DNA from 4 places in the Streptomyces sp. NPDC104202 genome. Region 2 is predicted to be linked to each of the others. Evidence: riboswitches for the same ligand, from Rfam matches in the RefSeq annotation. Region 2 holds a riboswitch; each other region holds the start of a gene.
What was found. Region 2 has a riboswitch for cobalamin ahead of metE (5-methyltetrahydropteroyltriglutamate--homocysteine S-methyltransferase). Riboswitches for the same ligand answer to the same signal wherever they lie in the genome.

Region 1: another riboswitch for cobalamin. It lies ahead of ACZ60W_RS00845 (acyl-CoA thioesterase); the one in region 2 lies ahead of metE (5-methyltetrahydropteroyltriglutamate--homocysteine S-methyltransferase).
Region 3: another riboswitch for cobalamin. It lies ahead of ACZ60W_RS12010 (ABC transporter substrate-binding protein); the one in region 2 lies ahead of metE (5-methyltetrahydropteroyltriglutamate--homocysteine S-methyltransferase).
Region 4: another riboswitch for cobalamin. It lies ahead of ACZ60W_RS05980 (energy-coupling factor ABC transporter permease); the one in region 2 lies ahead of metE (5-methyltetrahydropteroyltriglutamate--homocysteine S-methyltransferase).

The regions. Positions count from the first base shown of each region.
Region 1 is NZ_JBVJMN010000001.1:183,406-186,243, reverse strand. It holds gene ACZ60W_RS00850 (hypothetical protein) at 1-308, shown strand, start outside; partial or broken gene ACZ60W_RS00845 (acyl-CoA thioesterase) at 578-910, opposite strand; cobalamin riboswitch at 1,040-1,263, opposite strand; gene ACZ60W_RS00840 (LacI family DNA-binding transcriptional regulator) at 1,314-2,306, opposite strand; gene ACZ60W_RS00835 (discoidin domain-containing protein) at 2,648-2,838, shown strand, end outside.
Region 2 is NZ_JBVJMN010000067.1:17,120-19,957, reverse strand. It holds gene ACZ60W_RS31570 (SDR family oxidoreductase) at 1-230, opposite strand, end outside; partial or broken gene ACZ60W_RS31565 (malate synthase A) at 544-863, shown strand; cobalamin riboswitch at 1,097-1,320, shown strand; gene metE (5-methyltetrahydropteroyltriglutamate--homocysteine S-methyltransferase) at 1,486-2,838, shown strand, end outside.
Region 3 is NZ_JBVJMN010000013.1:103,054-105,891, reverse strand. It holds gene ACZ60W_RS12015 (FecCD family ABC transporter permease) at 1-705, opposite strand, end outside; gene ACZ60W_RS12010 (ABC transporter substrate-binding protein) at 702-1,673, opposite strand; cobalamin riboswitch at 1,715-1,848, opposite strand; gene ACZ60W_RS12005 (HD domain-containing protein) at 1,841-2,479, opposite strand; gene ACZ60W_RS12000 (GlxA family transcriptional regulator) at 2,552-2,838, shown strand, end outside.
Region 4 is NZ_JBVJMN010000006.1:8,604-11,441, forward strand. It holds gene cbiQ (cobalt ECF transporter T component CbiQ) at 1-279, opposite strand, end outside; gene ACZ60W_RS05975 (energy-coupling factor ABC transporter substrate-binding protein) at 286-696, opposite strand; gene ACZ60W_RS05980 (energy-coupling factor ABC transporter permease) at 702-1,400, opposite strand; cobalamin riboswitch at 1,430-1,650, opposite strand; gene ACZ60W_RS05985 (PTS-dependent dihydroxyacetone kinase phosphotransferase subunit DhaM) at 1,768-2,190, opposite strand; gene dhaL (dihydroxyacetone kinase subunit DhaL) at 2,187-2,822, opposite strand.

The DNA of each region.
Region 1 (2,838 bases), on a different contig from region 2:
AGCACTACACCTACGGCCCGTCGACCGTCCCCGTCGGCGCGTTCTCCGCCGACCCGGAGCCGTACGCCCCGGCCGGTTCCGCTCCCACCTGGGTGATCAATCCGCTGGACGGCGTGCTGCTGCGGCCGCACACGGACACCTCCCGGCTGTACGGATGCTGCCGTCGGGACGGGCTCGACGGGCCGAACCTGGTGTGCGGCCGGTGCGGGAGCGAGGTCGGCGTCGAGATCTCCGACTGCTGGACCGAGTACGACGTCCGGCTGCTGAGCACGGCGGTGACGCGGGGTCCGGACGGCAGGCCCTCCTGAGGCACGCGGTCCGGCACGTACGCTGAGCTCACGGACGCCCCGTCCTCACCGCTCGCGCCCTCGTGGACGATCGACACCCGGCCGGTGGAGCTGTTCGTGCAGACGGAGACGGAGACGGACACCCGATACCGAGGGTGTCCACCCAGGGGCGGACGGGCTGGTGTGATCACGGCCCCCAGCCGGTCGCCGGTGTCGGACGCCGTCGCGGGACCCGGCCGGGACCGGTCGCCCGTTCCTCAGGAGGAGCCGGGCAGGGACGCCGCGAGGGCGGGCACGGGCCGCGGATCGCCGTCGGCGTCGACGGCGACGAAGGTGAGGAACGCGGTGGCGACCTCGGTCGCGGGGCCGGAGTGGTTCCAGCGCTCGGCGGTGACCCGTACGCCGACGGTCATGGAGGTCCGGCCGGCGCGTTCGAGGCCGGCGTCGACGCTGAGCAGGTCGCCCGCCCGGACCGGGGCGAGGAACGTCATGCGGTCGACGGAGACGGTCACGGCCGGACCGTCGGCGTGGCGTCCGGCGGCCGCCGCGGCGGCGTCGTCGATGAGCTTCATCATCACGCCCCCGTGGATCGTGCCGTACAGGTTGGTGTCGTGCTCGCTCATGATGTGGGCGAGGACGACCCGGGAGTCGTCCGGCGTCTTGAGCGGGCGGGCAGGGCTGGTGACGGTGGGATCGGCCACGTCAACTCTCCTTCGCGAGTCGCGGCAGGGCTGGTCCGCACGCCAGGGGTGTCGGCGGGCGGGCAGCGGGCAGGTCTTCGGACTCGCGGGCACGTCCTCCTCGTGGAGGGCTCCTACTGGCCGTCGCTTCCCAGGTCCGGTACGTCGGACCCAGTGCTGTGTGACGGCGGTCGTTCCCGCTCACCGCTGCGGGGCAGTCCCGGATTCCCACCGGGTTCCCTCTTGCGACGCATCCCGCCTGGCGGACGGGGCGAACCAGCTGCGCGTCCCACCCTACGTCGCCCCGGCCCGGCCTCCGCTCGGCGGCGCCGGACCGGACCTGCTGTCAGGTCGACTCGCGGACCACCAGCTCGTTCGGGATGACGACCGGCTCGCGGGGGCCGCCCTCGATGAGTCCGAGAAGGAGGTGGACCGTGGCGATGGCCTGGTCGGCCATCGGGCTGCGGACGGAGGTGAGCGCCGGGGTGGTGTACGAGGCCGCCTCGATGTCGTCGAAGCCGACGACGGCCACGTCCTCGGGAACGCGGCGCCCCGCCTGGTGCAGGGTCCGCAGCGCCCCGATGGCCATGAGGTCGTTGCTCGCGAACACGGCGTCCAGCGCGGGGTCGTCGTCCAGGAGCTGCCGCATCGCCTGGGCTCCCGACGCCCGGGTGAAGTCGCCGAGCGCGACGATCGACCGGCGGCCGGTGTCCCGGAGGGCCTCGCGGTAGCCTTCGAGGCGTTCGCGTGCCTCGAACAGGTCCAGGGGTCCGGTGACGGCGGCGATCCTGCGGCGGCCGCGCTCCAGCAGATGGCGGACCGCGAGCGAGGCGCCCCCGACGTTGTCGAGGCCGGCGTAGGGCACCTGGGGCGCCGACGTGCGGTTGAACGAGGCGATCGGCAGGCCGGTCCTGGCCAGGGCCGCCGGCAGCGGGTCCGTCCCGTGCAGGGCGACGAGCATGACGCCGTCCACGTGCCGGCCGGCCACGTACTCCTCCACCCTGGCGCGGCTGCGGTCGGACTCCGCGAGCATGAGGACGACCTGCTTGCCCGCCGCTTCCAGTTCCCGGCTGACGGCGCGCACCACGGTGGAGAACAGGGGATCGTCGGAGACCACGCCCTGGGGCGGATCGGAGACGACCACGGCCACGGCGTCCGTGCGGCGGGTGACGAGGTTGCGGGCGGCCGCGTTGGGGACGTAACCGAGTTCCCGCACAGCCCGCATCACGACCTCACGGATCTGCGGGGCGACCGTCGTCTCGCCGTTGACGACGCGGGAGACGCTCGACTTGGACACGCCCGCACGCGCGGCGACCACTTCCAGCGTGGGTCGTTTCATCCCGGTCCGTTCGATCGACGACACGCGAACCGCTCGGGGAGCGTTCTCCGGCGAGAATGACGCCCCGGCGCCGCCGCTGTCAACGGCCCCGCGCGCCACGGAGACCTGCGGGCTTCCGCCGCTCACCCGCCTCCGTCCCGTTCCCCCTCTCATCCGGCAGGGACTGCTCGCCTCGTGCCTGGTGAAGCGTGAGAAACCGTTCCCCAAAAGGTCGTTGACGCGTCGATGGCGTTTCCGGCACGTGAACCAAAGCCTTGACAGCCGATACGGACCGGCCCATTCTCACCCCTCAGGGAGCGCTCCCTCGCCCGACCCCCACTTGAGGAGCCGCCGTGCGCCCGCTGCTTCGCCGCCTCGGATTACTCGTCGCCGTCGCGGCCACCCTGCTCACCGTCACCACCGCCCCCGCCACACCCGCCCCGCCCACGACCCCCGCGGCTTCCGCCCTCGCGGCCGAAGTCCCGCTGTCACAGGGCAAGTCCGTGACTGCCTCCGGCACCGAGGGCGCGTTCGCCGCCCGGAACGCCGTCGA
Region 2 (2,838 bases):
GCGTCGACCGGACCGAACCGTTCCTCCGCGTCGGTCACCGCCTCCCCCACGGCCTGTCGATCCGTGACGTCCACGCGGCGGCACATCGTGTCCGGCAGGTCGAGCTGCTCCAGCCGTTCCACTCGCCGGGCGAGCAGCAGCAGGGGGTGGCCCAGTCCGGACAGCAGCCGCGCGGTTGCCGCGCCGATCCCCGAACTGGCACCAGTGATCACGATCATCGGCTTGGCCATGGCAGCACTTCTCCGTTCGCCATCGGGCGGGCCTCCGCTCGCCCGCCCCCAGGTAACCACCGCCTCCGGCCGCTCGCTCCGTGGAGACCACCGAAGTCCCGGCACTCCCCCGCAGTGCCGAGCCGCTTCGCGTGGGCCGAGGTACTGCACGGCCGGGGGCCTGCGGTGACGGTGATCCGCTGGAGGAATTCTGCGACCTCTCACCTCATCGGCGGATGGTGGTCAAGAGCGCGATGGCCGTCAGGGGACCACATGCCTCGGACTGGCGCTCGGTGCCGCGGGGCTCTGTGGTCGGGTGCTCGACGTACCTCCCCTCGACGCCGGCCGCTGGGACCACCTGTTCAGCGTGATCAAGACCTTCGGTCACCGCACCGACTTCCTGCTGCTCGACCGCGCGCAGGTCACTATGACCGTGCCGTTCATGCGGGCGTATACCGAACTCCTGGTACGCACCGGTCACCGGCGCGGCGCCCACCCCATCGGCGGGATGGCTGCCCAGATCGCGCGCGCAAGGACCCGGAGCGAACGCTGCCCGCCGTCGCCACGGTGCGGCTCGACAAGGAGCGGGAGGCCGAGGACGGCTTCGACGGGTCCTGGGGGCACCCGGCGCTCGTAAGAGCGGGCGCGGGTTCCACGTGTACGACCGGGAGGGGAGACCCGGCGGCTCAGGATGACGACGTTGGGCGCGGCGTGGAGCGCCGGGTGAGGGCCCGGAGCTCCACGTGAAGGGGGGCGAGAAGCGGTGTGGCGCTTCCCGGCCTCCGGTGCGTGTGGGACCCGCGCCGGCGCAGGCGGATCGGATCGTCGCGTCCGCTCTGGTCGTCCGCATCATGGATATCCGCCGCCGCGGGGCGAGTCGGCACCGTACTGTGGTGCGTGCAGCTGGTTCGCCCCGTCCGCCAGGCGGGATGCGTCGCAAGAGGGAACCCGGTGGGAATCCGGGACTGCCCCGCAGCGGTGAGCGGGAACGACCGCCGTCACACAGCACTGGGTCCGACGTACCGGACCTGGGAAGCGACGGCCAGTAGGAGCCCTCCACGAGGAGGACGTGCCCGCGAGTCCGAAGACCTGCCCGCTGCCCGCCCGCGGACGATCCGCGCGCGGACATCCCGGTGACCTCGTGGGCGGGTCGGCGTGCATACCAGGCGGACGACCGTGCCACGAGGCGCACGCTCGTACCGTCCGGTCCGTCACCCCTTCGCGCTCTCGTCCCGTCGCCGGGATCTCAGGGATTCATCTCGCGAAGGAGATCTCCGTGACCACGAAGTCCGCAGCCGCGGCAGCACGGGCCACCGTGTACGGCTACCCCCGTCAGGGACAGGGCCGGGAACTCAAGAAGGCGATCGAGGGCTACTGGAAGGGCAGCGTCACCGCCGACGCTCTGCGCGCCGTCGCCGTTCGACTCCGCCGCACCCACTGGCAGCAGCTCACCGGGGCGGGTGTGCACGAGGTGCCCACCGGCGACTTCTCGCTCTACGATCACGTCCTCGACACCACCGTCATGGTCGGCGCGATTCCGGAACGGCACCGGGCCGCCGTCGCCGCGGACCCGCTCGCCGGGTACTTCGCCATGGCGCGGGGCACACAGGACGTCGCTCCGCTGGAGATGACGAAGTGGTTCGACACCAACTACCACTACCTCGTGCCGGAACTCGGCCCGGACACCGTCTTCAGTTCCGACTCCACCCAGCAGGTCACCGGGCTGCGCGAGGCACTCGCGCTCGGCCTGACCGCCCGGCCGGTCCTGGTCGGACCGGTCACCTATCTGCTGCTGGCCAAGCCGGCCCCGGGTGTGTCCGCCGGCTTCGATCCGCTGACCCTGCTCGACCGGCTGCTTCCCGTGTACGCAGAGGTCCTCGCCGACCTCCGCGCCGCCGGCGCGGAGTGGGTCCAGCTCGACGAGCCCTCCCTGACCCAGGACCGCACGCCGGCCGACCTCGACGCCGTCGCACGCGCCTACCGCGATCTCGGCGCACTCACCGACCGGCCGAAGATCCTCGTCGCCTCCTACTTCGACCGGCTCGGCGAGGCCCTGCCCGTCCTCGCCAAGGCGCCGGTCGAGGGGCTCGCCCTCGACTTCACCGGGCCGGCCGCCGTCCACCTCGACGCGCTCGCCGCCGTCGGTGGGCTCCCCGGTAAGCGCCTGGTCGCCGGCGTCGTCGACGGCCGCAACATCTGGGCCGACAACCTGGAGAAGTCCCTCGCCACGCTCGGCACGCTGCTCGGCCTCGCCGACCGGGTCGACGTCTCCGCGTCGTGCTCGCTTCTGCACGTCCCGCTCGACTCCGCCGCCGAGAAGGAGATCGATCCGCAGATCCTGGGCTGGCTCGCCTTCGCCCGGCAGAAGACGACCGAGATCGTCACCCTGGCCAGGGGTCTGTCGGTGGGCACCGACGCGATCAGCGACGCTCTCGCCGCCAACCGCGCCGCACTCACCTGCCGCTCGAACTCCCCCCTCACCCGCGACCCCGCGGTCCGGGCCCGTGTCCAGGCAGTCACGGACGCCGACGGCCGCCGTGCCCAGCCGTACCCCGAGCGCGCCGCGTCGCAGCGGGCCCACCTCGCCCTCCCCCCGCTCCCGACCACCACGATCGGCTCCTTCCCCCAG
Region 3 (2,838 bases), on a different contig from region 2:
GGTGAGGAGGACGCCGACGCCCGCGGCGAGGACGGCCGCGGGCAGGGCGAGGGTGTCCCAGCGGGCGCTGCCGAGGCCGCCGAGGGACCAGTACAGCGCCTCCTGGAACTGCTCGGGGCGCCCGGCGACGACGAGGATCAGGGTGGCGAGGGCGGACAGGACGTAGGACACGGCGACCCCGGCGAGGACGAGCCGGGCGCCGGTCATGGTGCCGCCCCGGCGCGCGAGTCCGTAGACGAGGACGAGCGCGAGGAGGGCGCCGCCGAAGGCGCCGGCGGGCAGGGCGAGGGTGGTGGTCACCCCTCCCCCGATGCCGGCGACGAGGACCAGGACGGCGCCGGCGGAGGCTCCGGAGGAGATGCCGAGGAGGAAGGGGTCGGCGAGCCGGTTGCGGACGAGGGCCTGGAGGACGGCGCCGACGACGGCGAGCCCGGCGCCGACGACGATGCCGAGCAGGACCCGGGGCAGCCGTACGTCGAGCACGATCGTGCGGTACGGCGACGGGGCCGCCCGCCCGGTGAGGGCGTCGAGGACCTGGCCGGGCGGGACGCGGACGGAGCCGAGGGCGAGGGAGGCGAGCGCGGCGGCGGCCAGCGCGAGGACGAGTCCCGCGACGACGAGGGCGTACCGCGCGGGGCGGGCGGGACCCGGGCCCGGGGCCGCCGCGCGGGCCGGGGTCCGGGCCGGGCGGAGCGCGGTGCTCACCGGGCGGGGTGGAGCTGGGCGGCGAGCTTGTCGACGGCGGCGGGGACGCGGACGCCGAGGACGGTGTCGGAGAGCGGCATCACGGCGAACCGCCGGTTCCTGATCGCCGGGACGTCCCGGAGCGCGGGGTCGTCGAGGAGCCTTCGCTTCTTCTGCTCGACGGTGGTGGTGCCGTAGTCGTAGATGACGATGACGTCCGGGCGGCGGTCGACGACCTGCTCCCAGGTGGCGTCGCCGAAGGCCTTGTCGAGGTCGGCGAAGACGTTGCGGCCGCCGGCGCGGGTGATGAGCTCGTTGCCGATGCCCTTGCCGCCGGCGGTGAACGCGGTCTTGTCGCCGCTGTCGTAGACGAAGACGGAGACGGGCCGGGTGCCGTGGAGCCGTTGCGCGGTGGCGGCGACGGTGGCGCGGGCCGAGCGGATCCAGTTCTCGGCCCGGCCGGCCACGCCGAACGTGCGCCCGGTCTCGCGCACTTCGCGGTAGAGGTCGTCGAGGGAGGGCGAACCGGTGGGGCAGTACTCGGTGTTGAGGCGGGTGGCGATGCCGGAGCGGGCGAGGTCGTCGCGGCTCCGGCCGTCCTTGGCGTCGAAGGCGGAGGAGTAACCGCCGTAGACGAAGTCGGGGTTCGCGGCGAGGAGGGCCTCCTTGGAGGGGTACTCCTTCGCGAGGACGGGGACGGTGTCGTACGCCGCGCGGTACGCCGGGAGGACGGCGTCGTCGAGGTAGGCGGTGCCGACGAGCGACTTCTCCAGGCCGAGGGCGAGCATGATCTCGGTGACGTGCTGGTTCATGGTGACCGCGCGCCGGGGCGGCGCCTGGTAGGTGTGTTCCACACCGCAGTTGGTGACGGTGTACGGGAATCCGGCGGCGGGCTTCGCGGGCGGGGCGGCTGCCTCGGGGGCGGCCGAGCAGGCGGCGAGCAGCGGGATCAGGGCGGCTGCGGACAGCAGCGGGCGACGCCAGGACATGGCGGAAACGGCCTCCTCCGGGGATTTCCACGTCCCCGATCGGCGGTGGGAGGCGGCAGGTCAGTTCCTGGCTTCCGCCTCCTTTCGGAGACGGTCACAGTGGCGGGACCGTGCCGGATTCGCACCGGCTTCCTGGGTCCTGCCGCCCTTGGGTCCCGGCCAGTCTCTCACTCCGGCCAGGACGACTCGCGGATGGTGGTCACGAAGTCGCCGGGGACGAAGCCGGGCACGTAGTGGCGCAGGACGTCGGCCTTGACGTTGCCGAAGGCGGTGTCCGGCTTGGGGGCGACGCCCTCGGCGAACGCCTCCAGGATCCGTCGCTTGAAGTCGGGGCGCGGGTGGGCGGCGACGACCGCGGCCCGGTCCTCGGGGCCGACGACGGCGGGGTCGTCGTAGCCGATGCCGAGGACGTCGTACTCGACGCCGGCCGTGACCAGGGCGACCTCGGGCTCCATGAACTCCGGGACGCCGGGGGTGGTGTGGAGGGCGATCGCGGTCCAGACGCGACGGACGGCGTCCTCGTCGGCGCCCTGCGCGCGGAGGAAGGAGGCGGCCTCCTCGGCGCCGTCGACCTCGAAGCGGCGGCCGCTGCCGCGGTGCTCCCGGCCGAGGCCGAGGTCGTGGAACATCGCGCCGACGTAGAGGAGTTCGGGGTCGAAGGCGAGACCTCGGGCGCGGCCCTGGAGGGCGCCGAAGAGGTAGACGCGGCGGGAGTGGTCGTAGACGAGGTCGCTCGTGGTGTCGCGGACGAGCTCGGTGGCGGCGGCGGCGAGCCTGCTGTCGGGGATCAGCGCGAGTGCGTTCATGGGACCAGCCTCGTCGGCGGGGCCGCACCCCCGCCATGGCCGTACGGACGGGCATCCCACAGAATCGGACACATGACGGTGCACACGGTGGTGGTGGCCGCGTTCGACGGCGTCCGGCTCCTGGACGTCTCCGCGCCCCTGGAGGTCTTCGCCACGGCGGGGTCGGGCTACGAGGTGGTGGTGTGCTCGCCCGACGGGCGGGACGTGCGGACCTCGGCCGGGCTGCGGATCGGCGCCGACCTCGCGGTGGGGGCGGTGACCGGCGCGGACACCCTGATCGTGCCCGGGGCGGTGGACGTGGAGCGGTGCGTGGCGGTGGCCCCGGTCGTGGCGGGTCTGGCGGCCCGCTCGGGGCGGGT
Region 4 (2,838 bases), on a different contig from region 2:
GGCCACCAGGCCCCGCGCCCCACCCACCTCGAAGAGCAGCGGCACCGCCCCCGTGACGCAGAAGCCGAGCGGCACGCGGAACGCCCGCCACAGCTGACGGCCCGCCACACCGGCCGGACCGAGCAGCACCCCGAGCGTGGCCGCCGCCACGAGCACCGCGCCCGGCCACGGCGGCAGACAGACCGCGCACAGGGTCAGACCGAAGCCGAGCAGCGCCTTCTCGGCGGGATGGCGCGCACGCCAGCGGCCGGCGTGCGCCGCCGCGTCGATGGGCAGCATCGCCGGCTACGCGTCCCGGCCGGGGACGGGAGCGTCGGCGCCCGCGGCGCCCTCCCGGCCCGCGTCGTCCGCCGCGCCCTTCCCGCCGGCCCGCTCCTCGCCGTCGGCCGACGCGGCCCGCGCCGCACCCTGGCGACGGCCGCGCCGCAGGCCGAAGTAGTACGCCAGGACGCCGGCGCCGAGTGCGGCCTGGAGGGCGAACAGGGCCGACTCGATCTCCCCGGACGGGGGCTCGTACAGGGGGCTGAACCAGGGTTCGTAGTCCGGGTGGAGCTCGGTGATCGCGGTCTCCGCCTCGGCGTCGGCCCCGGTGAAGGGCTCCTCCTTGTGGTCGCCGAGGCCCAGCACGAGCGGCAGCACCGCGAGCGCCGCGACGGCGAGGAGGAGAAGGGCGTTGATCCTGGTGTTCCGGCTGATCCCGCTCATCGCGCGGCCGCCTCCTCGTGGCGCCCGGCCGACCGCGGGGCGAGGACGCCGAGACGGGTCAGCTCGCCCTTGCTCGACTGGGTCAGCAGCCGCATCACGAGCACGGTCAGCAGGCCCTCGCTCACCGCCAGCGGGATCTGCGTCACGGCGAAGATGCCGCCGAACTTCGCCAGCGCACCCGCGAAGCCGCTGCCCGGGTCGGGGAAGGCCAGCGCCAGCTGGACGCTGGTCACGCAGTACGTCGAGAGGTCGGCGACGAACGCGCCGAAGAAGACGGCGACCATCAGCGGCGCACCGAACCGGCGCACCAGCAGGTAGGTGCCGTACCCGGCCCAGGGGCCGACGATCGCCATCGAGAAGGCGTTGGCCCCCAGCGTGGTCAGACCGCCGTGGGCCAGCAGCAGCGCCTGGAAGAGCAGGGTGATCGTCCCCAGGACCGCCATGATCGGCGGCCGGAACAGGATCGCGCCCAGGCCCGTGCCGGTCGGGTGCGAACAACTGCCCGTCACCGAAGGCAGCTTGAGCGCCGACAGGACGAACGTGAAGGCGCCGGAGGCGCCGAGCAGCAGGGTGGACTCGGGGTTCGCGCGGACCTCGCGGGTCAGGGCGCGCACCCCGTGGACGACGAACGGGGCGGCCGCGACGCCCCAGGCGGCGGCGTGCGCAGGGGGAAGATACCCCTCGGCTATATGCATGGTCGGAAGACCCTCTCCAGCACCTCGTGGATGGACAACGCACCCTGGCCGGTCTCCTGGCTGACGGTCATGCCGTCCGACTCCGCCTTCCCACACCGCGACGGTCTCCCGTCGCGGTCCAGTGGCTTCCCCGAGGGGGTGGAGCCGGACCTCCCGATCACAGTGGCGAGGGCCGCACCGGTACTCCACCGGTTTCCCGTACACCAAGGCCCTGCGACATTAGTGCGTTGACCAGGTACATCACAACACGGTCGCCACCCGGTGCGGCCCCTCCGTCACTCCGCGCACCCGCCGCCGCGGCGCACTCCCCGGGGCAGGAGTACGCCTCCGAGGTCGGCTCCCTGCGGCGGGAGCGCGCCTCCGAGGTCTACTCCTTCCGGTAGGAGTACGCCTCCGAGGCCGCGGCCGCCACCGCGTCGAGGTCCCCGCCGGCGCTCGCCGTCACCAGCGCCGCCACCGCTCCCTCGACGAAGGGGGCGTCCACCAGACGCGCCCCCTCCGGGAGTTCGTCGCCCTCGGCGAGGAGGGCCTTCACGGTGAGCACGGCGCTCCCCAGATCGACCAGGAGCGCCACCCCCGCGCCCCGGTCCACGGCCTTCGCCGCCGCCGAGATCAGCTCCGCGCTCGTCCCCAGCCCCCCGTCGGGCAGACCGCCCGCCGGAGCGAGCGGCGCGAGGTCCCCGCCGCCCGCGAGCCCCGCGGCCAGCCCGGCGACGGCCGCGGCGACCGCGGCGCTGTGCGACACGAGCACGATGCCCACGGGAGCCGCCCCGCCCGCCGCCGGGCTCACGACGCCTCCCCGGCGGACCGGCCCTCGGCCGCCGCGGTCTCGGCGAGCACCGTGAACAGCAGGGCCGACGACGTCGCCCCCGGATCCTGGTGCCCCACCGACCGTTCGCCGAGATAGCTGGCCCGGCCCTTGCGCGCCCGCAGCGGTACGGTCGCCAGCGCCCCCTCCTCGGCGGCGGCGCGGGCCGCCCCGAACGAGGTCCGCAGCCCCTCCACCGCCGGCGTCAGCGCGTCCAGCATCGTCTTGTCGCCCACCTGGGCACCGCCCAGCTGGGACACGGCGGCGACCCCGGCGCCCAGCGCCTCCGCCAGTCGCTCCCGGGTGACCCGCCCGTCCTCGCCGAGGGACTTCCCGGCGCGCCGCAGCAGGGTCCCGTACAGCGGCCCCGACGCGCCGCCGACCGTGGAGATCAGCTGCCGCCCGGCGGCGGTGAGCGCCCCGCCCGGCGTCGCCGGCGGCTCCTTCGCCAACGCGTCCGCGACCGCGGCGAAGCCCCGTTTGAGATTGGCGCCGTGATCGGCGTCCCCGATCGCCGAGTCCAGCTCGGTGAGCCGGTCCGCCTCCCGGTCGACGGCCCCGGCGACCGCGTCCAGCCAGCGCACCACGAACTCCGCGCCGAAGGTCTCCGTCACGCCCGCTCCCTCGTCC